Sandaracinus amylolyticus: one gene and its partner. The protein of the gene in region 1 interacts with the protein of each later gene in a pairwise test. Links are inferred from orthologs where the notes say so. Each region holds a gene or a part of one and is shown in the gene's direction. Other genes may lie near its edges.

Region 1 (9,441 bases):
GCTCACGCTGCGCATCGGCGACGACGCGACCGAGGTGAGGCTCGGCCACGGCCCGTACCGCGCGAAGCTCGACCGCCTGCGCCGCGTGCTCGACGAGCTCGGCCAGCGACAGGCGAGACCGGCGTACGTCTACCTCGACAACGTGCGGAGGCCGGACCGGGTGACCGTTCGCGTTCGCTGAGCGGGCTCCGGAGCGAACAGCCGTGCACGTGGCACGTGGCACGTGCACGTGTACGAGTCACGACGCGGTTGCTCGAGGCCTTGTGCCCGCGCGCATTGCATGACGCAGCAGCGCTGTGCCGACGCGCCGTCGATCTCGAGATCCGCGTCGTGAATCGTCCACGTGCACGTGCCACGTGCCCGTGCACGGCTGTTCCACCGCTCGCAGATCGACGAAGCGCGTGCAGTTTTTTTGTGCCCGTCAGATCAGCCGTGTAGACGTCGCTACATCGGAGCGATCATGGCGAGCAACCACGGCACCGAGAACGAGATCATCGCCGGGCTGGACCTCGGGACGACGAAGGTCTGTGCGATCGTCGCCGAGGTCACCGACGACGGCCTCGACATCATCGGCGTCGGCTCGGTCCCCTCGCGCGGCCTGCGCCGCGGCGTCGTGGTGAACATCGAGACGACCGTGCAGGCGATCCGCGGCGCGATCGAGCAGGCCGAGACGATGGCCGGCGTCGAGATCCGCTCGGTCTACGCCGGCATCGCGGGCTCGCACGTCCGCGGGATGAACAAGGACGGCGTCGCCGCGATCGCGAACCGCGAGGTCACCGCCGACGACGTCGCGCGCGTGCTCGATCAGGCGCGCGCGATCCCGCTGACCAGCGATCGCCAGGTCATCCACGTGCTCCCGCAGGAGTACATCGTCGACGAGCAGGACTGCATCAAGGAGCCGATCGGCATGAGCGGCGTCCGCCTCCAGGCGCACGTCCACCTCGTGACCGCGGCGACGACCAGCGTGCAGAACATCATCAAGTGCGCCGAGCGCTGCGACCTGCACGTCGCGGAGGTCGTGCTCGAGCCGCTCGCGAGCGCTCACGCGGTCCTGCAGGAGGACGAGAAGGAGCTCGGCGTCGCGCTCGTCGACATCGGCGGCGGCACCACCGACATCGTCGTCTACGTGAACGGCGCGGTCGTGCACACGAGCGTGATTCCGATCGGCGGGACGAGCTTCACGAACGACATCGCGACCTGCCTCCGCACTCCGATCGCCGAGGCCGAGCGCGTGAAGATCAAGTACGGCTGCGCGAGCCCGGTGATGGTCGACCCCGAGGCGACGATCGAAGTCCCGAGCGTCGGCGGTCGCGCCCCGCGCGTCATGCCGCGCCAGCAGCTCTGCCAGATCATCGAGCCGCGCGTCGAGGAGCTCTTCCAGGCGGTCGCGTACACGATCGATCAGGGCAACTACCGCGATCTCCTCGGCGCGGGCGTCGTCGTCACCGGCGGCACCACGATGCTCGACGGGATGCCCGAGCTCGCCGAGCAGATCCTCGGCCTGCCGGTGCGTCGCGGCGCGCCGACCGGCGTCGGCGGCCTGATGGACGTCGTGAAGAGCCCCGCCTACGCGACCGGCGTGGGCCTCGTGAAGTACGGCGCGGAGAAGCTGCGCAGCAGCGTGGTGACGAGCGCGCACCGGCACGCGATGGATCGCTCCATCGCGGTGCCCGCCGGACCGACGTGGGGCGCGCGCCTCGGCGCGTGGTTCCGCGAGGTGTTCTGAGTCCGGGCAAAACCACGATCGATACGATATCGACTGCCCAGTACCGGCAGTGCTGGGCAGTTCGCGAGACATGCTCGCTTCCCGCGGAGGGCGAACCCGGGGAGAGGGCCAGAGAGAAAAGGGCACGGGAGGCAACATGGGATTCCACATCGAGTTCGCGGACGACGCGGAGATGCAGGCCCGGATCAAGGTCGTCGGCGTCGGTGGTGGCGGCGGAAACGCGCTCCAGACGATGATCCAGAGCGGGCTCGAGGGCGTCGAGTTCATCGCGGCGAACACCGACACGCAGGCGCTCGAGCAGAGCCTCGCGCCGTCGAAGGTGCAGCTCGGCTCGGCGCTGACGCGCGGCCTCGGCGCGGGCGCGAACCCCGACGTCGGCAAGAAGGCGGCGCTCGAGGAGATGGAGCGCATCCAGGAGGCGCTCGCGGGCGCCGACATGGTCTTCGTCACCGCCGGCATGGGCGGCGGCACCGGCACCGGCGCGGCGCCGATCATCGCGCAGATCGCGCGTGACCTCGGCATCCTCACCGTCGGCGTCGTGACGCGTCCGTTCCTCTTCGAGGGCAAGCGCCGGATGAAGAACGCGGAGCAGGGCATCCGCGAGCTCGCCGCGTCGGTCGACACGATCATCACGATCCCCAACCAGAAGCTGATGAACCTCGACGACGACCTGTCGATCCTCGAGGCGTTCAAGCGCGCCGACGACGTGCTCGTCCAGGCGGTTCGCGGCATCAGCGATCTCATCACGGTCAGCGGCGTCATCAACGTCGACTTCGCCGACGTGAAGACGATCATGAGCGGCCAGGGCCGCGCGCTGATGGGCACCGGCTACGGCCGCGGTGATCGCCGCGCGCTCGACGCGGTGGAGATGGCGATCAACTCGCCGCTGCTCGACGACATCTCGATCGACGGCGCGATGGGGATCCTCCTCAACTTCACCGCGGGGCCCGACGTGCGCCTCAAGGAGATCAACGAGGCGGCGTCGCTGGTGCAGCAGGCGGCGCACGAGGACGCGAACATCATCTTCGGCCTGCTCACGGACCCCGACATGGGCGACGTGGTGAAGGTCACCGCGATCGCGACGGGCTTCGAGACCGACAGCTCGGAGATGCAGGAGGTCGTGGCGTCGGCGACGGCGGCGCGCACCTCGCGCACCTCGCTGCCGCTGACGATCCCGGGGCACCGCCCGTCGATGCAGCCGCAGATGGCGCTCAAGGCGCTCGTTCCGCAGCAGCAGCCCGCGCCGGTCGAGGCGCGCGCCGCGCGTCGCAACTCGGCGCCCGCGCCGCGCGTGAGCACGACGCGCGAGCAGCCCGAGCAGGCGACGCTGCCCGAGCTGCGCGTCTCGGGTCGCGCGTTCGGCCCCGCGGCCCTCGCCGACGAGGCGACGCTCGACATCCCGGCGTACCTGCGCCGCGCAGCCGCGCACCACGACTGATCGACGTCACGAACGAAGCGGCGCCCGGCGTGAGCGATCACGCCGGGCGTTGCGCGTTCGCGGCGTGCGCGCCCGCGTCACGACGCGTCGAGGATGATCTTCCCTTGCGTGTGCCCCTCGCGGCTCCGCGCGAACGCCTCGCGCGCCTGGCCGAGCGGGAAGCGCGCCGAGATCTCGACGTCGAGGGCTCCGTCCTCGACCCGACGCGCGAGCTCCTCGAGCACGCGGCGCGACGTCTTCGACACGATGCCCGTCGCGCGAACGCCGCGCTCCGCCGCGCGCTGCTCCGAGCCCGACGCGAGCCCGACGAGCGACACGAGCGCGCCACCTCGTCGGATCACGTCGTACGAGCGCAGCTGGGTCGCACCGCCGATCGTGTCGAGGACCCCGTCCACGTCGCGCGCCACGTCCTCGAAGCGCGCCTGCGTGTAGTCGACGACCACGTCCGCGCCCATGCTGCGCAGATACGCCTCGTGGACCGCGCGCGCCGTGGCGATCACCCTCGCGCCTCGCCACTTCGCGAGCTGCACCGCGAACGTTCCGACCCCGCCCGCAGCGCCGTGGATCAGCACGCTCTGCCCCGGCTGCACGTCGAGCGTCGGCGTGCCGTCCAGCTCGAACAGCGCTTGCCACGCGGTCAGCCCGGCGGTCGGCAGCGCGGCCGCACGTGCGTGGTCGAGCCCCGGAGGCTTCTCCGCGATCTCGTCGGGCCGCACCACGACGAGCTCCGCGTCCGCTCCGTCGTGCTTGCCGAACACCTCGTCGCCGAGCGTGAAGTCCGCGACCCCTTCGCCGATGCCGACCACGACGCCCGAGAAGTCGCGCCCTGCGACGTGCGGCAGCGGCAGCCGATACGCGCCCGCCGCGATCTTCCAGTCGATCGGGTTCACCGCCGCGGCGTGCACGCGCACCAGGATCTCGCCGGCGCGCGGCTGGGGCCGAGGCACTTCTTCGTAGCGCAGCACCTCGGGCCCGCCGTACTCGTGGAAGCGCACCGCTCTCATCGTCGCCATGAGCACTCTCCCGTCGTCTTCATCGAGACGCAGGGGTCGTGCCTCGCGGCGCCGGTGCGCGATCAGAACGTGCGCAGCGAGCGAATCGCGAGATAGTCCACCTCGCAGCTCCCGTCGCCTTCCTTGCGCAGGCTGACGCCGAGCACGCGCTCGATCTGCCAGGGCGGGCTCGCCACCTCGACGACGCGCATGTTCTGATCGCGCGTCGCGCTCGTCCACGTCACGTCGGGCACGAGCTCCGCTTCGTACGTCAGCGTGTTCGCGTCCTGCAGCGCGATGGTCGCGCGCATCACGAGGTGCGATCCGAGATCGCAGCGCGCGTTCGCGCGCGCGAGCAGCTGCGTGCTGATCATCGACTGCGACGCTTCGTCGGTCCCGCCGCGCACCGTGACGTCGCGCCCGACGAGCTGCAGCCCGTGATCGCCCGGCAGCGTCTCCACGTAGCTCGCGCCATCCTCGGCGCCCGTGATCTGCGCCCATCCGCACGGCGTGCCGTCGCACGTCGTCTCGAAGTCCTCGACGTAGATCGCCGACTCGTCGTCGGGGGCAGGGCACCCGACGAGCGACGCCGCGAGCGACGCGATCACGATCACGCGCCTCATCGGCGCACCTCGAGCCCGATCCCGAGCAGCGGTCCGCCGAGCTCGAGATCACTCCCGTAGCGATCGAGGTCGTACATGGAGAACCAGTCCCATCCGACGCGCGCCCCGATGCGCACGCCCTGCGCCACGCGGAACCCGACCTGCGCGTAGCCCGAGAGCCGCGGCGCGAACGCCCACGTGCCCGCGCCCTGGATCGACACGCCGCCCCAGCCGAGCCCGACGCCGAGCACCGCACCGAGATCGACGATCGGCCCGAGGTGCGCGCGCACGTGCGCCACCGCGAGCGCGTCGATGCCGCCCCCCACCGCGGGAGCGCTGTTGTTGCTGCCCCAGCCGCGCCCGCGCGCGCCCACGCGGCCGCCGAGCCAGAGCCACTCCGCGATGCGCGTCATCAGCGTGAAGTCGCCTGCGAAGAGCACCGGCGAGCTCCCGTACCGATGCGCCTCCAGCGCGTCGTCGAGCGACGCGCGCAGCGGCACGCCGCCGCTCACGAAGATCTGGAACGTCGTCGGCATCAGCGGCTCGGTCGCGTCGTAACGGCGCGCGCGCTCGCGCCGCTGCTCAGCCGGCGTCAGCTCGCGCGGCGACACCAGGATCGCCGGTCCGAAGTCGGCGCCCTCGGGCAGCTCGTCCGGCGCGGGCGCCTCGACGTCGGCTCGCACGGCTTCCGCATCGGCCTCGATCGCCGTCTCGACGTCCTGCGCGTGTGTCCGCGCTGGGATCGACGCCACGATCAACGCGACGATGATCAGCGCGCGCATCACGCCGCTCCGCGCATCGCGTCGGCGAGCGCCGCGAGGACGATGTGGTTCTCCTCGGGCGTGCCCACCGTGATCCGCACCCGCTCCGCGAGCCGCGGGTGCCCCGCGAACGTCCGCACCTGCACCCCCGCCGCGTGCATCCGCGCCGCGATCTCGACCGCGCGCGACCCCACCCGAACGAGCGCGAAGTTCGAGTCGCTCGGATCGACCGCGATCCCCGGGATCGCGTCGAGCCCCGCGATCAGCTTCGATCGCTCGGCGCGCACCAGCGCGATCTGCTCGCGCAGGATCGGCATCAGCGGTCCGAGCGCGAGCGTCGCGATCTCCTGCGAAGGAGTCGGGATGTTGTACGTGAGCCGCACCTTCTCGAGCTCGTGCGCGAGCCACGGCTTCACCCGCACCCAGCCGACGCGCAGCGCCGCGAGCCCGATCTTCGAGAGCGTGCCCAGCACCGCCACGTTGTCGTGCTGCTCGAAGAGCGCGTGCGAGATCGTTCCGCTCGAGAACTCGACGTACGCGTCGTCGAGCACCACGAGCGCATCGTGCGCCTGCTCGACGATGCGACGCACGACGCGCTCGTCGAAGCGGTTGCTCGTCGGGTTGTTCGGGCTCGGCAGGAAGATCAACGAAGGACGGTGCTCGCCGATCGCGCGCGACCACACGTCCGCGTCGAGATCCCAGCGCTCGTCGAGCGGCACCTTCACCACCGCGTGGCCGTGCCCGCGCCCGATGATCCCGTACATCGAGAAGCTCGGATCCGGGTGCATCACGACCGCGTGCGCGCGCCCTTCGCGCGGCCGCGCGATCGCGGTCTCGAGGATCGAGATCACCTCGTCCGATCCGACCCCGATCACCAGCTCGTCGGGCTTCGCGCCCACGTAGCCGGAGAGCGCCGCGCGCAGCGCCGTGCAGCGCGGATCCGGATACCGATGCAGCGCGATCGACGCCATCGCCTCGGCGATGCGCGCGCGCGCCTCCGCAGGCAGCGCCCACGGGCTCTCGTTGCCGTCGACGCGGATGCGCGCCGGTGCGGCGGGCGTCTCGTACGCATGCAGCGCCGCGAGCTCGGGCCGGAGCCGCTCTCGGATCGCGTCGCTCATTCGTCGTCTCCTTCGCCGCTTTCTTGCCGGAGGGTCTGTCCGCAGACCCTCCCTCCCACCGAGTGAATCGGCGGGAGCCTCCCTCCCACCGATTCGCGCCCGCGGAGTTGCGTTCGGATCAACGCGACTCCGCTTCGCTCTCGCTCTCGAGCGAGCGCGGCAGCTCGAGATCCTCGCTCTCGTCCGCTCGCTCGCTCGCGTCCCCCGCGCTCGCCGTGCCGTCGCGCGCACGACCGCGCTCGTCGAGGTCGCTCGGATAGAGGCCCATGTACTCGCTCACCACGGCGCGTACGAGGGAGTCGTCCGCGACCCCGCCGACTTTCACCACCCGGCTGCCGGACACCCAGAGCATCCAGCGATCGCCCTCACCACCGTCGAGCGACCACGCGCGCCCGCCGACGTCGACGACCGACACGTCGTAGCTCCCGAGCGAGCGCACCTGCCGGCGGATCTCCGCGCTCAAGCCCGGGGCCGCGTCGTACACCGTGACGAACACGTTCACGTACGGGATCTCGCCGCGGCTCGAGCGGCGCACGTAGGTCGCGGTGTGGCCCACCGCGCCGTTCCCTTCGACCGGGAACTCCACGTCGAGCACGCGCTGGTAACGGCGATACGAGAGGTCGCCGATGTCGCGCTCGAGCACGTAGCGCGTCGGGATCGCAGGCCCGCAGCCCGCCGCGGCCGACGCGAGCACGGCGAGCATCGCGACGAGCCCGGCCGCACACCGACGCATACGTCGCGACGGTAGACCAGGGCTCCGGACGCGTCGAGCCCGATCGCGCCGATCAGGTGGTGCCGCGGGCCCGCGCGCGCCGGATGGCCTCGCCCACCGGGCACCCTGCGCAGCCGGTGCGGCAGCAGCGCTGCCCGCGCTTGCTGGGCGGCAGCGGCGTCCCTTCGATCGCCGGCGCGCTCGGAGGCGGGCCCGCCGGCCGCGCGATCGGCAGGTGCCGCGGCGGCGGCGCGGCTCCGCGCGAGGCCGGCTGCGGCAGACCGCGCAGCGAGCCGATCGTCAGCGACCCCGCGCCGCGCTGCCGGCTCACGACATCCCCGTGGCGCTCGACGCGCGCGCCCTCGCGAGCGCACGTCGCACCACGAGCTCGTCGGCAGGCTGGCTCGCGTCCGAGAGGTACGCCTCGAGATCCTCGACCGCAGCCGCCGACGCGCCGAGCGCGAGCGCGTGCAGCCCACGATCACGCCGGAACGTGACCGATGCGGTCACGTCGACGAGCCGGTCGCTCACGACGAGCGCGCGCGCGTGATCGTGCCTGCGCTCGTGTGCGTGCTTCAGGTTCACGAGCATGCGGACCACCATCGAGCGCGGCGACACCACGTGCAAGTGCTCGGGGCGCAGCCGCGACGCGGAGCCCAGGAACTTCTCCGCGAGCCGCTCGAGCGCGCTCTCGCTCACCACCCGTCCGTCGAAGAACGGATCGAGGTGCACGCCGCGCTCGCCGCCCACGCGCACCAGGAAGTGACCTGGAAACCCGATCCCCTCGACCACGATCCCGATGCGCCGCCCGATCGCCATCAGCAGCGCCGACAGCGTGATCGGGATCCCGGTGCGTCGGTCCACGACGTCGCTCAGGTAGCTGTTGCGCGGATCGTAGTAGTCGTCCGCGTTCCCGCGGAACCCGAGCTCGTCGTAGACCAGCGCGCGCAGCGCCTCGGCCTGGTCGTTCGCGTCGAGGGCCACGAGCGCCGAGCGATGCGCCGCGAGCGGCGCGGCGAGCTCGTCGATGCGCGCGAGGCCCGACTCGACCGTGAGCGTCGGGTACTCGTCCTTCGCCAGGATCAGCGCGAGCGTCTCGATCGGAGTCGCGGGATCGGCGAGCGCGACGAGCAGATCGCTCGCCCCGCTCGCCTGGGTCCTCCGCCGGTCACCGAGCGCCATACTGCTCTCGCTCGTGTCGCCGATCCCGCTTCGCGATCAGAGCCGCGGGCCGGCCGCGCGGATCGCGTCGCTCGCCTGCGACTCGTACTTCTTGAAGTTGTCCACGAAGAACTTGGCGAGCTTCTTCGCCATCGCGTCGTACGCCGCCTTGTCCTTCCAGGTGTTGCGCGGCGTCAGGATCTCGCTCGGCACGTTCGGGCACTCGCTCGGCACCTGGAACCCGAAGACCGGGTCCTCCACCGTGCGCACCTTCGCGAGCGAGCCGTCGTGGATCGCGTCGATGATCGCGCGCGTGTGCTTGAGCGACATGCGCTTGCCCTCGCCATACGCGCCACCGGTCCAGCCGGTGTTGACGAGCCACGTCTGCGCGCCCGTCGTGCGCAGCTTCTCCGCGAGCAGCTCCGCGTACTTCGTCGGGTGCCACACCATGAACGGCCCGCCGAAGCACGCGCTGAACGTCGGGCTCGGCTCCTTCACGCCGACCTCGGTGCCCGCGACCTTCGCCGTGTAGCCGCTGATGAAGTGGTACATCGCCTGCTCGGGCGACAGCTTCGCGACGGGCGGCAGCACGCCGTACGCGTCGGCGGTCAGCATGATCACGTTCGTCGGCTGCGGGCCCACGCACGGGATCTTCGCGTTGTCGATGAACTCGATCGGATACGCGCAGCGCGTGTTCTCGGTGATCGAGATGTCCGTGTAGTCGACGACGCGCGTGTGCTCGTCGTACTTCACGTTCTCGAGCACGCTGCCGAAACGGATCGCGCGGTAGATCTCCGGCTCCTGCTCCTCGGTCAGGTTGATCGCCTTCGCGTAGCAGCCGCCCTCGATGTTGAAGACGCCCTTGTCGGTCCAGACGTGCTCGTCGTCGCCGATGAGGCGGCGGTTCGGATCCGCGCTGAGCGTCGTC
Region 2 (15,955 bases), 2.1 Mb from region 1 along the record:
GAGCACGCGATCGCGAGCGCACGCGCCATCAGTTGCACCCGCAGCCGCCGCCGGTGACGCCGGCTGCGCCGTAGCTGCCCTCGCGGTTCGAGAGCACGTGCGCCTCGTGCGCGCCGGCTTCGCCTTCGGAGCCGAACGTCATCGCGGGATCGGCCAGGAACTCGCGCTCCTCGGGCCGCACCGTCACGCACCCGGCGATCGTGCTCGCGAGCACGACGACCAGCACGAGCCACGCGCGCTCAGAAGAAGACCGTGAAGCCTGCACTGAGCTCCTCCTGCGCGACGTAGCGGTTCTCGTCGTAGATCGCCCACGCGCGCGCCTCGAGGCGCAGCGTGATGCGATAGCGGAACGCGATGCGGAGGCCGCCGCCCGCGTAGAGCGCGCCGGTCACGCCCGACTGCAACAAGAACGAGTCGGCGTTGGGATCGCTGACCACGAACCCACCGCCCGCGCCGAGGAAAGGCACGACCGGCGAGTCGGGGAACACGTTCACGAGCCCGCCGAGCGTGCCGATCATCAGCCGCCCGCCTTCGCCGACCGCGGCCGCGAGCGTCGCCTCGATGCCGATCTCGGGCGCGAAGTAGATCGTCGGGCGGATCGTCATGAACCCGTTCGGGTCGTTCACGCCGAGCACGCCGAAGCCGAAGTGCAGCTCGCCGGTCGCCTGGAGCAGCGGCGCGGGCGCGAACACCTCGGGAAGGAAGCGTCCCTGCGACGCTTCGTCCGCGGAGAGCTCGTGCGTGTACACCGCGTCGCCGGAGATCCACGCGTGGGTCGCGTCGGGCAGCTCGACGCGGAACCAGTAGCCGCGCGTGCCGCGCTCGACGATCGGGAACACGTCGCCGCGACGCGCGCTGCGCACGCCGCGGAACGCGGCGCCGGGCCCGCTGCGCATCACGGTGCGATCGACGATCACGCGCGCGAACACGCCGACGGGCGCGTCCTCTTCGGCGCTCGTGCTCTCCGCGCTCGGCGCTGGATCCTGCGCGTGCGCGATCGATGGAGCCGCGAGCGCGATCATCAGCGCGAGCAGCGCGCGCATCAGAGCCCACCTCGCGCGATCCACGTCGCGATCAGATCCGCCTCGGGCGAGGTCTCCGGGAAGATCACGCGCGGGTGCGAGTCGAGCCCCGTCGGACGTCGATAGAACGGGCTCGAGAGCGGATCGCTCTGCACCGTGAACTGCACCGCCTGGAAGTTCTCGACGTACTCCGGCGGCACCGTGCCCTCGACGCGATCCTCCGCGCACGTCGGCGGCGCGATGCCGGTCGTGTCGACCAGGCGCAGCGCCGATCGCGCGGTGTGGCACATGCCCATCTCGCCCGCGCCACCGCCCGCGCAGCCCTGCGGCTCGATCACCTCGGGCTGGATGCGGCAGTAGAAGAAGTCCTCGTCGAGCATCAGGTCGGGCGGGACGATGTTGTCGCCGAGATCGACCGTGCCGCATCCGACGCATCCGAAGAGCGCGACGAGCGCGGCGGCACGAGCGCGGAGCGACACGAACGGGAGACTGCCAAAGCCCGCTGCGCGCGGTCAACGACGGCTTCTCGACGCCTGCTCGCATGGCTTCGTCGCAGGAAGTAGGATGCTTGGCGATGTGTCGATCGCGACTCGCTCGCGCGACACGCCCAGGGGATCACGTTCGGGAGCACACGGGAGGGGAAAGCCCATGATGCGACGACGTTGGATGGTGGGAGCGATCGGGGGCGCGCTCGCGCTCGGTGCGTGTGGTGGCGGGACCAGCGCGAGCAGCACGACGGCGCAGACGATGCCCGTCGAAGAGCGCGCGCCCGCTGCGCCGGTGCATCGCGGACCGGTGAGCGCGCGCGGCGAGCGCGAGGTGAGCGCGACCGTGGGATCGTCGGGCGGCACGCTCGAGCTCGCGAACGGCGCGCGCCTGGAGATCCCGGCGGGCGCGCTGTCGAGCGACGTCGAGATCCACTTTCACGTCGCGCCCGACGCGCGCGAGGCGTGGGACGACGAGACCAAGCGCCCGCTCGGCCCCGTGCTCGAGATCTCGCCGGCGCTGCGCGCAGCGAGCGGTCAGTTCCGCGTCTCCGCGCCCGCGATCGCGCTGCCCCCGGGGTTCCAGCCCGCGGATCTCGCGCTCGGTCACGAGGAAGAGGTCGGGGACACGCACCTCGGTGGCGCGACGCAGACGCGCTGGCAGATGTGGCCCGCGCGCGTCGACGGCAGCCGCTTCGTCGCGGAGCTCCCGGCGCTCGGCGGGCACCGCGTGCAATTCGGCGTGTCGCGATGAGCGCGGTGGTGGCGCGCGCGAGCGGTCGCGATGCGAGCGACGTGGCGCGCGCCGCGGGGGTTCCGCGCGAAGCGGTCGAGCTCGCGTGGTCGTGCGAGGTGATCGATCTGCACCTCGAGTCGTTCATCCCGCCGCGCCTCTGGGGCTACGACCTGCTCGCGCGCAATCGGCTCGGGCCGCTCGGCGGGCGCTTCTTCGGGCACCTCGACGTGCCGCGCGCGCTCGAGGGCGGGCTCACCGGCGCGATGTGGTCGATCGCGACGAACATCGCGCGCGGCGCGGGAGCGCGTCCCGCGCTGCTCGAGGCGAACCTGGCCGCGCTGCAGAGCACGCTCGAGCGCAGCGGATCGATCGCGGTGGTGCGCACGCCGAGCGAGTACCGCGCGGCGCGCGCGCACGGGAAGCACGCGGCGCTGCTCGCGGTGCAGGGCGGCAATGCGCTCGAGGGCGCCGAGGATCGCGTCGGCGCGATCGCGGGCGGCGCCATCACCCGCGTGACGCTCGTGCACCTCTCGAACTCGATCTACGGCGACACGTCGAGCCCGCTGCGCCTGCGCGGCGATCGCGGCCTGACCGACGCGGGCCGCGAGATGGTGAAGCGCCTGAACGACGCGCGTGTGCTCGTCGATCTCGCGCACGTCAGCCCGAAGGGCTTCTGGGACGCGGTCGAGGTCCACGATCGCGCGCAGCCGCTGATCGTCACGCACACCGGCGCGAGCGCCGTGCACGCGATGTGGCGCAACGTCGACGACGATCAGATCCGCGCGGTCGCCGACACCGGCGGCGTCGTCGCGGTCATCTTCCACCACGCGTTCCTCGGTCGCGGCGTGCGCGACGGGCGCCGCGTGATCGATCACCTCGAGGCCGTGATCCGGGCCGGCGGAGAAGAAGCGGCCGCGCTCGGCAGCGACTACGACGGCGCGATCATCCCGCCGCCCGATCTCCGCGACGGGGCGCACGCGTACTACCGCCTCGTCGCGTACATGCTCGAGCGCGGCTGGACGCAGGACCGCATCCGCCGCGTGCTCGGCGAGAACTTCCTCCGAAGCTGGTCGCGCCTGCGCGCATGACGCCGAATCGGTGCGCTCCGCCGCGAGTGATCGCGGCGTGGGGCGCATCGTCCCGATCGGCTCCGGGCGCCTGCACGGAATCGCTCGGGTTTTCGTCGGTTTTCCGGCATGCGCCGTGCTCTGTCGAAGGGCACGAGGAGGACGAGCGATGGCGAACAACCAGACCAACCGCGGCGAGGGTTCCGCCAAGGAGCTCGGCGGCAAGATCAAGAAGAACGTCGGCGCGCTGACCGGCAACGAGCGGATGGAAGCCGAGGGCCACGCCAAGGAGCTCGAGGGCAAGACGCAGAAGGAGGCCGCCAAGGCCGCCGAGCGCACCAAGGGCAAGGGCGAAGAGCTGATCGGCAAGGCCAAGAACCGCATCGGCCAGGTGATCGACGACGAGCAGATGGCCGCCGAGGGCAAGGCGAAGGAGCTCAAGGGCAACGCTCGCCAGAACATGAACAAGCCGAGCTGACGTCAGTCGGCTCGGGCGGCCGTGGCGACACCGGCCGCGTTCCCACGTGCGCCACCACGCGATCGTTCAGGCTGCGATCGCGTGCGTGGCGTTCGTCTTTTCCGTCGTTGGTCCGAGGGGCGGGCTTCCTCGGCTCGCGCGCGCCTGCTAGGACGAACGACATGTCGAGCCACGCACCCGATCCGACCTCGCTTCGCCCGCTGATCGAGGCCGCATTCGCCGACCGCTCACACCTGCACGACACGTCGCATCGCGTCGCGGTGCTCGACGCGATCGCGGCGCTCGACGAAGGCCGCCTGCGCGTGGCGAACCCGCCGGGCGAGGGCGGCGAGTGGACGGTCAACGCGTGGGTGAAGCAGGCGGTGCTGCTCTATTTCGCGATCCGCGCGATGGAGCGCATCGAGATCGGGCCCTTCGAGTTCCACGACAAGATCCCGCTCAAGCACGGGCTCGACGAAGCGGGCGTGCGCGTGGTGCCGCCGGGGGTCGCGCGCTACGGCGCGTTCCTCGAGAAGGGCGTCGTGCTGATGCCCGGCTACGTGAACATCGGCGCGTGGGTCGGCGCAGGCACGATGGTCGACACGTGGGCGACGGTCGGCTCGTGCGCGCAGATCGGTCGCGACGTGCACCTCTCGGGCGGCGTCGGGATCGGCGGCGTGCTCGAGCCGCCCGGTGCGCGTCCGGTGATCGTGGAGGACGGCTGCTTCGTCGGCTCGCGCGCGATCGTGGTGGAAGGCGTGCACGTCGAGCGCGAGGCGGTGATCGGCGCGAACGTGGTGCTCACCGCGTCGACGCCGATCGTCGACGTGACGGGCGACAAGCCGGTCGAGACGCGCGGTCGCATCCCGGCGCGCTCGGTGGTGATCCCGGGCACGCGCCCGAAGAAGTTCCCGGCGGGCGAGTTCGGCGTGCCGTGCGCGCTGATCATCGGGAAGCGCACCGAGAGCACGGACAAGAAGACGTCGCTCAATGCTGCTCTCAGAGATTTCGGAGTGGCCGTGTAGCGTCTCGGCGAGCGGCGCGGGGCAGTGGGTCCGCCACCCGGGTGCTCGCGGGCTGCCACGGGAAACGCAGTGAGCTTCGGGAAGCGGTGGGCGCATCGCGGCGCGCGCGTTGCGCGTTTGCCGCGATGCTTCGATCAGTCTGTGGTCGGCCTCGGCGGCCCCCGTCGCACGAGGGTGGCGGACCCACTGCCCCGCGCCCGGTACCGCGGTTCTGCCGTCTCGGTGGGTAGGGGCTGAGATGGCTCGCGCCTGGTCCGCGCTTCGCCGCGGCCCAGGCGCTCGCGATCCGGGCTCTGCTGCGCACTCGCCCTGATCGATCCGGGCGAGGGCACGCGCGGTCGCGCGGTGTGGGGCTTGCTGCGTGACGCGGCGTGCCGGCGGCGACCGCGGTCATTGGTGACGTTCTGCCCCTCGCGGTCGGGATCGGCGTGTTTCCGGTGCCGATCATCGCGACGCTGCTCACGCTCTTCTCCCGCCGCGGCCGCGCGAACGGCGCTGCGTTCGCGGCGTCGTGGATCGTCGGCATCGGGCTCCTGACGACCGTCGCCGCGCTGGTCGCCGATGGTGCGGCGAGCGCGTCGGAGGACGCGACGAGCGCCGCGGTGAGCTGGGTGAAGCTGCTGGTCGGGGTCGCGCTGCTCGGCGCGGCGCTGCGCAAGTGGCGAGCTCGCCCGGGCCCCGGCGAGACCGCCGAGATGCCGAAGTGGATGGCGTCGGTCGACGAGTACTCGCCGAGGAACGCCGTGCGAGCAGGGCTGCTCCTCTCCGCCGCGAACCCGAAGAACTGGGCCCTCGCGGGCGCGGCGGGATCCACCATCGGGCAGGTGGAGATGTCCGCCTCCGAGACGGCGGTGTGCGTGGCGGTCTTCACCGGCCTCGCGAGCCTCTCCGTCGCGGGGCCGGTGCTCTATCGGCTGGGGGGCGGCGAGCGGGCCGAGCGCGCGCTGGGCCAGGCTCAGTCGTGGCTGGTCCAGAACAACGCCGCGATCCTGACCGTGGTGCTGCTGATCTTCGGCGTGCAGCTCGTCGGCAAGGGGCTGGCGGGGCTCTCGGTGTGATCGCGCGGGTGCGCGAGTTGCCGCCGCGCGACCGGCGCCGCACAGATCGCGGCCGATGTCGACTCTCCCTCGTCCCGAGCTCGCTCCTCCCGCCCATCCCCTCGAGCGCTTGCCCGAGGAGTGGGCCGCGGTGCTCGAGTCGTGGGGCGAGCCGAAGTACCGCGGGCTCCAGGTGTTCCGCTGGCTGCATCAGCGCGGCGTCTTCGACGCCGAGCAGATGACCGATCTCCCGAAGTCGCTCCGTCGCAAGCTCGCGGACGAGTCGCTCGTGCCTCCGCTCTCGATCGCGCAGGCCCACGAGAGCGAGGACGGCACGCGCAAGCTGCTCGTCTCGCTGCCCGACGCGCGCACCGTCGAGACCGTGCTCATCCCGATGAAGAGCACGCAGCCCGGCGACGGCTACACGCCCGAGGACGACTCCGAGGACGTCGAGCCCACGAGCGCGTGGGTCACCCAGTGCATCTCCTCGCAGGTCGGCTGCGCGATGGCGTGCACCTTCTGCGCGTCGGGGATCGCGGGCTTCAAGCGCCACCTGAGCGCGGCCGAGATCGTCGGCCAGGTGCTCGCGGGTCGCGACCAGCTCGAGGCGAGCGGCGAGCGGGTGCGCAACGTCGTCTTCATGGGCATGGGCGAGCCGCTGCACAACTACGCGGCGGTCGCGCGCGCGCTCACGCTGCTCTGCCATCCCGACGGGCTCGGCCTCAGCAAGCGCCGCGTCACCGTGTCGACGAGCGGCCTCGTCCCCGAGATCGATCGCCTCGGCACCGAGTTCGGCGGTCAGGTGCAGCTCGCCATCTCGCTCCACGCGACCAGCGACGAGCGGCGCAGCGAGGTGATGCCGATCAACAAGAAGTATCCGCTCGCCGAGCTCCTCGCCGCGCTCAAGCGCTACCCGCTCCCGAAGCGCCGCCGGATCACGATCGAGTACACGCTGATCGAGGGCGTCAACGCGTCCACCGGCGACGCCAAGGCGCTCGCGAAGCTGCTCCGCGGCATCCCGGTGAAGGTCAACCTCATTCCGATGAACGCGGTCGACGACAACCCGCTGCGCGCGCCGAGCTGGGAGACCGTCGACGCGTTCCAGGAGACGCTGCGCGGGCAGGGCGTGCCCAACTTCGTGCGTCGCCGCAAGGGCGACGACATCGCGGCGGCGTGCGGACAGCTCGCGCTGCGCGGCGAGAAGAAGAAGGTCCGCGTCCCGCTCCCGACCGTGCGCTCCTGAGCCGAGGTCGCTGTCGTCGTCGCTCCGAGCGATGACGTACTGCTCTTCGCGAGCGGATCGACCGCGTCGCGGGTGGAGCTCCGGCGCCGCGAGGTGCGGCACGCAACATCGCCGGCGCGCCCGTGCGATCCGCGAGCCGTGGATCGCGATGGTCCCCCCGTCGTCGCGCGGCGTCGAGGCGCGGCCGGGAGCGTTTCCTGCCACGCCTCGCGAGCTCGCGGGGCCGGCCGGGAGCGTTTCCTGCCACGCCTCGCGACCGTGATCCCAGGGCGGCAGCGCTCCGGCCACGCCCGAGGAACGGCGAGCCGGCGCCCGCCGGGCTTCCTGCCGCGCCGCGCGTGTCGCACGAGCGGCGCGCGGCTTTCTTGCGACGCCTCGCGGACCCTGGTGGCATTCGCGCAGGCCCGAGGGGGGGCCTTCCCGATGCAGCTGCCGACTCGCAACACACCGGTCGCCCGCTGCGAGGCGCTCACCGCGTACCTCGCCGCCACGCTCCGCAACTACGCGTCCGTCTTCCAGCCGGCGCCCGAGGTCCGGGCCCACCTCGAGTCGCTCGCGACCACCGTCAGCGCGTCGCTCGCGACCCTCGTCGCCTCGCAGCGCGCCTACGAGGCCGCGATCCTCGCGCTCGTGGAGCCACGCGGCCGCGTCCGCCTGGTGGACGTGCGCGCGGACGAGATCGTCAAGAGCGTCCAGCGCGCCTGCGCCGATGCGGGCGTCGCGAGCTCGGTGTTCCCCGAGGGGGTCACGCCGATCGTCAAGCCGGTGGGCCCCTCCGAGGTGGCCGCGCTCGTGGTGCTCTCGGCGCGCATCGCCGCGACGAGCTCGTGGGCCGAGCGCGACGTGCAGCGCGCCCGCATCGACGCGATCCAAGCCGACTACCAGGCCGCGCTCGACGCGCGCGCCGCGGCGCGCGTCGCGACGGTGCAGGCCCGGGCGCTGCGCGACGACGCGAAGGAGTCGTTCCTCGACGTCTACGCGGCCGTCGCCGGGCAGATCAAGGCGGCCTTCCCGCGCGACCGCGCGCGCCAGGAGGCGTTCTTCGACCGCATCCGCGACGCCGTCGCGAGCGAGGACGCGAGCGAGGACGACGCCGACACCGACGAGCCGGCCCCCGCGGCGTGAGCGGGCGCGCGGGTGAGCGTGAGCGTGACCCGCCCACGCTCACCCGAATGAAGCGCGTCCGCTGTGATAACGTCCCTCGCCCGATGCGCTGCGCACCGTTCGGGCTCGCCGTCCTCGCCTCGATCCTCTCGCTCGCTCCCCGCGCCGACGCCCAGGTCGCGCTGCCGATCACCGAGGTGGGCGAGGGCGCCAGCCTCCGCGTCGACGGCTCGCTGCGCGAGTGGCGCGACGTGCGCTTCCTCGACGTGGGGGAGGGCAGCGACGCCTCGATGCGCGTCGCGCTCGCCTACGACGGCGGCGGTCTCTACGTCGGCGCCGAGGTGCGCGACGAGCGGCTCATCCGCACCGCGAGCCCGGGCACCGACGAGGACGCCGTCGTCGTCACCCTCGCGATGCCGCGCGGTCGCGGCTTCGACGGCGTCGAGATCTGGCTCTGGGCCGGCGAGACCGGGCGCAGCGCGGCGCGCGTCGGCGTCGGCGGGCTCGGCCGTCCCGGCAACGCGCGCGGCGCGCAGATCGTCGAGGGCCCTTCGCGCGGCGGCTACGTCGTCGAGGCATTCATCCCGTGGAACGCCATCCCCGGCAGCGCGCGCTGGCAGGAAGGGCGCGGCTCGGTGCGCCTGCGCGACGTCGACTCGGCGGCGCGTCCCGAGGTCGAGAGCGAGCCGACGTTCGCCGCGGTCGATCGCGCCCACCTCGAGCTACTGCCGACGCTCGCGCCGAGCGGCGGACAGACCGCGGCGTTCGAGTCGTTCCTCGCGAGCCGCCAGCTCGAGGGCGCGCGGCCCGCGCACGATCTCCGCGGCGACGTCGGCGGCGACGCGCAGCCCGAGCGCGTGTCGATCGTCGATCGCTTCCTCGTCGTGACCGGCCCCGGGTGGCAGGAGGGCCGCGGCTTCTCGTTCGTGCAGCTGCCGATCGCCGCAGCGGCCGACGTACGCGAGCCGCGCCTCGTCGATCTGACCGGCGACGGCAAGAGCGAGCTCGTGGTGACGCTGCGCCAGAGCGACGACCGCGGCTCGCGCGATCTCTGGCAGGTCTTCTCGTTCGCGACCGCGCAGATCGTGCCTGCGTTCGCGATCGAGACGCGCAAGGCGACCGGCGCGGGGAGCGTCGAGTCCGCGGTGCAGGTGCGCGCCGGACGTCGTGGTCAGCCCGCGACGATCGAGGCGCGCAGCGGGCGCGCGCAGGGCCTCGACGCGAGCACGCTGCAAGAGGCACCTGCCGCCGACGCGGAGCCGATCCTCGTGCCGTGGGGGCCGGTGCTCTCGCGCGAGTACCGCTGGGATGGCTCGCGCTTCGCGCGCGTCTCGGAGCGACCGAACCCGCGCTACGTCGACCCCGCGACGACGGCGCGCGCGTCCACCACGGCGACGACGACCACCAGCGCCGCGCCCGCGACGCCGCCTCCCCCCGGCGTCGAGGATCTGCTCGCCGCGTTCCGTCGCGAGCGCGGGCTGCGCGACGCGCGACCGACGTTCCGCGTGCGCGCGAACGTCGCGGCGGACGCGCAGGAGGAGGAGGTCGTCGTGTACGGGCGCGACCTCGTCGTGGTCGGTCCCGGGTTCCGCAGCGGCAGCGGCTGGTTCCACTTCCAGATCCCCGCGCAAGCGGCGGGCGACGTGCTCGACGTGCGCACCGCGGAGATCACCGGCGATCCGCGACACGAGATCCTGATGCGCGTGCGGCAGAACATCGGCGACGTGCGCCGCGAGGTCCTGCTGGTGTTCCAGTTCACGCCGGTCGGGTTCCCGGCGATCCTGCAGCGCGAGGTCGCGCGCGAGCAGTCGGGACGCCGCGTCGAGAACGAAGTGCGAGCGGGCAACGGCACGCTCGAGATCCGGCCGGGCACCGCGCGCGGGTGGGACGCGTCGAGCTGGCCGTGGGGCGACACGCCGTCGACCGACGGCATCGCGCCGCCGCTGCTCCCGTGGCGCGACCGCGCGGTGACCTACGGGTACTCGGGCGGTCGCCTCGTCGCGCGCTGAGTCACTCGGACGCGCAATTCACCGCGACGGCGCGCACCGAGCCCTGCTGCTGGAGCTGGCTGCGACGCGACGCGAACAGCACGACGACGTGATCGCCGACGCACGTCGCGTCCGCGTGCTCGAACGCGGCGCCGTGCTCGTAGATCTGCATCTCGGGGCCGCGCGCCTCGAGCTCGCGCGTGTAGCGACGCACGCTGACGAGCCGCTCGGTGCGCGAGTGGGTGCGCGGCGCGATGACGAACACGTCCCCGCCGCAGGCGATCGTCGTCGACGCGCCGGTCGCGTTGGCGTGCGCCGCGCTCTCGATGCGATCGATCGCGGTCGCGTCGCTCTGCACGCGCGCGATCTGGAAGCGCGGTCGCGACCCTCCGGGGCGTCGATCGCGGAACCCGAGCACCACGTCGCCCGCGACGCCGTCGCGCAGCATCGGGAGCGAGGCGTCGAACGCGAGATCCGCGACTGGACGCGCCGCACGCGCGCCAGCGCGCAGCATCACGCGCCCTTCGACGTCGCCGTCGCGGTCGAGCCAGGTCTCGGCCCACGTCGCGAGCACGCGATCGCCGCTCGCGAGCAGCGCAGGGCGCGACGCGCGGAAGCGCGGCGACGAGAGCCGCTCCGTCGTCGCGCCGTCGCTCGCGCGTGCGATCCACGCCTCGCTCACCGCGCCTTCGGCCTCCTGCCATCCGAGCCACGGCGCGCCCTGCGCGTCGATCGCGACCGACACGCCGCTGCCGTCGCGGCCCATCGCGCCGAGCGACGCGCGCGCGCTCACTGCGCCCTCGCGCACGACGTAGAGCTGCACGCCGCCCTCGTCGTCGCGTCCCTCGCGACCGCGCCGACCACACGCGACGTGCAACGCGCCGTCGTGCACGACCGCCGCGAGCCCGCCCTCGCACGAAGGTCCGATGCGCGTCGCCTCGCCCGACGGCGCGCCGTGCGCATCGAGCGCACGCACGAACGCGCCCGCGCGCTCCGACCACACCGCGAGCACGCGGTCGCCGTCGCTCGCGATCGCGAGATCGTCGATCACGGGACCATCGGGGATCGCGATCCGGTGCTCGTCCGCGAAGGCGCACGCGCCGTCGAGGATGCGCACCGGATCGTCGCCGCACCCCACCGCGAGGAGCAGCGCGAAGAGAAGACGAGACCTCACGCGCGGATCAGAGCACGCCGCGTGCGCGCAGCAGGGCGGTGATCTCCGCGCGGCGATGCTCGAGCTCGGGCGGATCCTTCACCGGCTGGAAGCGACCGTCCGCGCCCTGGCGCTCGACCTCGAGGAACGCGGTCGGTAGGAACGCGGTGAGCTCGCCGACGAGGCGCTCGAACTGGATCGCTTCGGCGCCCTCGACCTTCTTGCGCACGACGAACCACGTGAGCGGGAAGTCGCGATCGAGCGTGGTCGCGTCGAGCACGAACGAGTTCGTGTTGAACACCGGGATCGAGTCCTGATCGAAGCCGTCCGGGAAGCGGAACGACTCGACGATCTGCGCGACGCCGTCGACACGCGCGGGCGCGCCGCCCTTGTCGCCCTTCTCCTTGCGCACGACCTCGGCGGTGATCTGCTTGCCCGACTCGAGGTGCGCGCCGATCACCGCGGGATCGAGCGTCGCGCCGAGGTTGTCGACGTTCGACATGTAGAGGAAGCGTCCGCCCTTCTGCACGAAGTCCTGGAGCAGCCCGGCGCGGCGCAGCGCGAAGCTGAGATCGCCGTGGCCCGGCGCGTAGGGCGAGAGCGCTCCGTCGCTGGGCTCGTGGAAGAGCGAGCCGTCGGGCGCGAGGCGCAGCGAGATGTACTGCGGGAAGCAGCGCACCGGCGCGCGCGGGGTCTCGAGCGCGCGCGAGAGGCGCTCGACCTCGTCGTGCGTCGCGAAGCTCGTCATCACGTAGATCGGGATGCGCGCGTCCTCGCGCTCCGCGAGCCGCGCGACGTCGGAGAGCTTGAGGTCGAGGAACGTGCGGCCCTCGACCGCCTCGACGCCCGCCTTCACGACGCCGCCGAAGCGCGTCGCCATGCCGCCCGCGAGCACGACCGCGCCCACGAGCCCAGTGCGCAGCGCCTCGCGCCCACGGGCCTCGAGCGCCCTGCGTGCGGCACTGCCTGGCGCAGGAAGTGTGATGACGTCGCCCTGCTCGGGCGGTGCGACCCGGCCGCGGATGTGGTTGTCGGACTCCGCGGCGCCGGCGCGCAGCCGTGCGCGCAGCGCCTCGAAGCTCTGCGTGTCCCACCCGAAGCGTTGAAGCAGCTCGCGCGTCGGGGCGTCGATCGACTCGTGGGCGAGGGACTCTTGATCGCGGCTCTCGGCCATCGCGGTTCCTTCCTCCGGGGGCTCGTTCGTGGACGCCGATGATGCGCATGGCAATGGACGGCGATGCAACCCACACCGACTCCAGGGTGCCGCGTTGCGCCTCTCGGAGATTCTCGTAACGCCAGAGGGGCCACTCGCCACGTGAGGCAGGCACCCGCATTGCTTGGGGAAGATGACACCCCGTTCTCGAGCACCGAGGACGTGGACTGGAGGTCACGATGAGCTCGTTCCTGCGCCGGATCGTCACGGGAGCCGTCCTCGTGCTCGCGATGGCGAACGCCGGTTGCTACGCCACCGTCGCGCGCGGACGCGCGGGCGTGGTCGTCTACGATCCGCCGCCCCCGCCGGTCGCGACCGTGACCTACGCGCAGAGCCCCGCGCCGTACCAGGGCGCGGTGTGGGTCGAGGGCCACTACGAGTGGGACGGCTACCAGTACGCGTGGGTCGACGGCTACTGGATCGAGCCGCGCCCCGGCTACGCGTTCGTGCAGCCGCGCTGGGAGCGCCGCGGGAGCGGCTACGTGTACATCCAGGGCGGCTGGCGTGACGGGCGCGGCGTGATCGTGTCGCCTCCGCCGCCGCGCCGCGCGGTCGTCGCGACGCCGCCGTACCGAGGCGGCGTGGTGGTGCAGCAGCCGGCCTATCGCGGCGGCGTGGTGGTGCAGCCGCCGCCGCGGCAGGGCACGGTCGTGGTGACGCCCCCGCCGCGCGGAGGCGTCGTCGTGACGCCGCCGCCGCGTGGTGGAGGCGTGGTGGTGAGCCCGCCGCCGCGTGGTGGTGTGGTCGTGACGCCGCCGCCGCGTGGTGGAGGCGTCGTGGTGACGCCGCCGCCGCGTGGTGGAGGCGTGGTGGTGAGCCCGCCGCGTGGTGGGGGCGTGGTGGTGCAGCAGCCGCAGCAGCGCCGCAGCAGTGGCGTGGTCGTGACCCCGCCGCCGCAGCGTGGAGGCGGCGGTGGTGGCGGTGGCCGCGTGATCGTGCGCCCGCCTCGCTGACCGACCGTCGCAGCACGGCTCGAACGACGCCGCGGCCCGCTCCGGGTCGCGGCGTCGTCGTTCTCGGGCGTCGCGAAGCGCCTCTCTGGACGGAGCGGCTCGCGGGCCCGACGTGTGCGGTGGTGGGGCTGCTCTGCTTGCTCGCGCATCGCGCGCCCGCTACGCCGAACCACGGACTCAGCTCGTGAGCACGACGCCGCGCACTCCGGACGACGAGCGCGTCCCCAAGGGCACGCCGGCACGTCCGCGAGGCAGTGGAGCGCTGCTGGTCCCGCCTGCGATCGTGCTCGCGATCGCGCTGGTGGGCTCGGTGTCGATCCACCTGCCGATCTATGCGGGGCTCGGCGTGCTCGCGCGGCTGCTCGAGAGCGAGCCGAGCCCGGGACCGAGCCGGCCGATCGAGATCTCGCTGCTCGAGCCCAACCCGTCGGAGATCCCGAGCGAAGCGCTCCCCGACGAGACCGCCACGGCGGTCGAGGACACGCCGCCCGACGAAGAAACGCCGGTCGAGGAGGCCGCGCCCGAGCCGCCGCGCCGTCGCCGACGCGCGCCGCCGCCCGAGCCCGAGCCCGAGCCGGAGCGCGCGCCCGAGCCGGAGCCCGAGCCGCCTCCGCCGGTCCCGGTGCCTGCGGCCGAGCCTCCGCCGCCGCCTCCTCCTCCGCCGCCCGACGAGCGCACGCCGATCGTGCAGCACAACGAGGACCCGCCCGTGGAGCCCCCGCCCGACGCGCGCTTCACGGCCGAGCAGTCGCGCGACGTCGAGGAGGAGACGGTCGCGAGCGTGACCAACATGGTCCGCGACGACGCCCAGCCGAGCCCGGGCGCGCAGCAGGAGCCGGTGGAGGCCCCGACCGAGGAGCCCGGCAACGCGCAGGAAGACGAGATCGCGGACATGCGCGACGTCGAGGGCGACGACCGCCGTCGCGCGCTGCCCGAAGAGACGGAGCGACCCCCGCCGCGCGAGCGCGAGGCGTCCACCTCGCGGCGACCGACCGCCGCGGGCGCGGAGAGCATGGACCGCGGCCACGATCGCGAGGCGCGCGAGGGCGAGCGCGCGCGCAGCGAAGAGGGCGGCGCGCGCGCGATGGGCGGCGGCGCGCCGGTCGAGCAGGAGACGATCACGGTCTCGGACGGCTTCGGGTCGTTCACGATCACGCGCCCGCGCGCGACGACGCGGCCCGAGGGCAGCGGCGAGGGCGAGGCGGGCGGCGCGCGCCGCGAAGGACGCGGGCGGGGCGAGGCGGGCGAGGGGCTCGCGATCGGTCGCTCGGGACGCACGCGCGGCGGTGCGCGTCGCGGCGGCGAGACCGGCGTGCGTGGCGGTCCGGGCAGCCCGCTCTCGTGGTCGCAGTTCGAGTCGATCTACGGCGAGGAGGAGCTACGGCGTCAGCGCGAGGCGCGCCTCGAGGAGCGTCGGTCGCGATCGCGCGGTGCGAGCCGCGAGCGGCGCTGGCAGGAGTTCCGCGCGGCGATCGAGAACTTCGTGAGCGAGGTGCGCCCCGGGAACCAGACCGCGCTCGACGCGGCGGCCTCGCCGTTCGCGACGTTCCTCTCGGACATGCACCGGCGCATCCACCGCGAGTTCGCGGATCGTTACCTCGCGAGCATCGGTCCCGACGCGAGCGAGGGACTGAACGACATGTCGCTCAACACCACGCTCGAGATCTCGGTGAACCCGGACGGCACCGTGCATCGCGTCGGCATCGTCGCGACGAGCGGCAACATCCTGTTCGACTTCGGCGCGTTCAACTCGGTGATGCGCGCGCAGCCGTTCCCGCAGCCGCCCGACGCGATCCTGAGCGGCGACGGACGCGCCTGGCTGCACTGGCGCTTCGATCGCAGCCCGCGCCAGTGCCACCCGACGAACGCGAGGCCGTTCATGCTGCGCAATGGCTCCGGGACGGGCGCGCAGGTGGTCGATCGCGGGGAGCCGCCCGAAGAGATCCCGTCGGGCGAGTGACGTGACGCTCACGGACGAGGTGAAGGCGCGAGCGCGCGAGCTCGGGTTCGCGCGCATCGGGATCGCACGCGCGGAGGCGCTCGGGCCCGAGGGCGAGCGGCTGCGCGCGTGGCTCGCCGAAGGGCGTCACGCGGCGATGGCGTGGATGGAGCAGACGTGCGAGGTGCGCGTGGATCCGCGCGACGAGCGGATGCTCGCGGGCGCGCGCAGCGTGATCGTGATGGCGACGCCGTACGCGCGTCACGAGGAGCGCGTGGGGCCCGCGCCGGGTGTCGTGGCGCGGTACGCGCGCGGTCGCGACTACCACAACGTGATCGGCAAGCGCGCGAAGAAGCTCGCCGACTGGCTTCGCGCGTCGGGTCACCTCGCGCGCGGGAGCACGGACTCGACGCCGGTGTTCGAGCGCGCGTGGGCGGTGCGCGCGGGGCTCGGGTTCATCGGGAAGAACTGCTGCCTGATCATCCCGGGGCTCGGCTCGCACGTGCTGCTCGCGACGGTGGTGACGACGGCGG

Evidence for each region.
Region 2: the proteins of ftsZ (region 1) and rlmN interact in binary tests that used the Escherichia coli proteins (3 or more experiments, as listed by UniProt). The link is inferred for Sandaracinus amylolyticus from one-to-one orthologs.

The regions. Positions count from the first base shown.
Region 1 is NZ_CP011125.1:6,517,848-6,527,288, reverse strand. The notes cover bases 1,025-4,013. They hold ftsZ (cell division protein FtsZ), read left to right. Parts: upstream 1,025-1,862; coding sequence 1,863-3,164; downstream 3,165-4,013. Other genes in these bases: DB32_RS27450 (NADP-dependent oxidoreductase), read right to left, coding at 3,242-4,013; ftsA (cell division protein FtsA), read left to right, coding at 1,025-1,726. In the rest of the region: DB32_RS27465 (cell division protein FtsQ/DivIB), read left to right, coding at 1-181; more of ftsA, read left to right, coding at 461-1,024; more of DB32_RS27450, read right to left, coding at 4,014-4,177; DB32_RS27445 (hypothetical protein), read right to left, coding at 4,240-4,779; DB32_RS27440 (hypothetical protein), read right to left, coding at 4,776-5,540; DB32_RS27435 (pyridoxal phosphate-dependent aminotransferase), read right to left, coding at 5,540-6,640; DB32_RS27430 (hypothetical protein), read right to left, coding at 6,759-7,373; DB32_RS47175 (hypothetical protein), read right to left, coding at 7,426-7,683; DB32_RS27420 (SirB1 family protein), read right to left, coding at 7,680-8,534; pckA (phosphoenolpyruvate carboxykinase (ATP)), read right to left, coding at 8,571-9,441. UniProt on the Escherichia coli protein: Essential cell division protein that forms a contractile ring structure (Z ring) at the future cell division site. The regulation of the ring assembly controls the timing and the location of cell division.
Region 2 is NZ_CP011125.1:4,437,538-4,453,492, forward strand. The notes cover bases 5,156-7,988. They hold rlmN (dual-specificity RNA methyltransferase RlmN), read left to right. Parts: upstream 5,156-5,905; coding sequence 5,906-7,072; downstream 7,073-7,988. Other genes in these bases: DB32_RS18885 (GAP family protein), read left to right, coding at 5,164-5,850; DB32_RS18895 (hypothetical protein), read left to right, coding at 7,496-7,988. In the rest of the region: DB32_RS18845 (DUF3570 domain-containing protein), read right to left, coding at 1-29; DB32_RS46885 (DUF4266 domain-containing protein), read right to left, coding at 29-265; DB32_RS18855 (SH3 domain-containing protein), read right to left, coding at 240-1,043; DB32_RS18860 (hypothetical protein), read right to left, coding at 1,043-1,501; DB32_RS18865 (hypothetical protein), read left to right, coding at 1,671-2,261; DB32_RS18870 (dipeptidase), read left to right, coding at 2,258-3,331; DB32_RS18875 (CsbD family protein), read left to right, coding at 3,480-3,788; DB32_RS18880 (2,3,4,5-tetrahydropyridine-2,6-dicarboxylate N-succinyltransferase), read left to right, coding at 3,950-4,792; more of DB32_RS18895, read left to right, coding at 7,989-8,197; DB32_RS18900 (DOMON domain-containing protein), read left to right, coding at 8,281-10,185; DB32_RS18905 (hypothetical protein), read right to left, coding at 10,187-11,338; DB32_RS18910 (UTP--glucose-1-phosphate uridylyltransferase), read right to left, coding at 11,346-12,491; DB32_RS18915 (YXWGXW repeat-containing protein), read left to right, coding at 12,710-13,483; DB32_RS18920 (TonB C-terminal domain-containing protein), read left to right, coding at 13,668-15,443; tRNA epoxyqueuosine(34) reductase QueG, read left to right, coding at 15,445-15,955.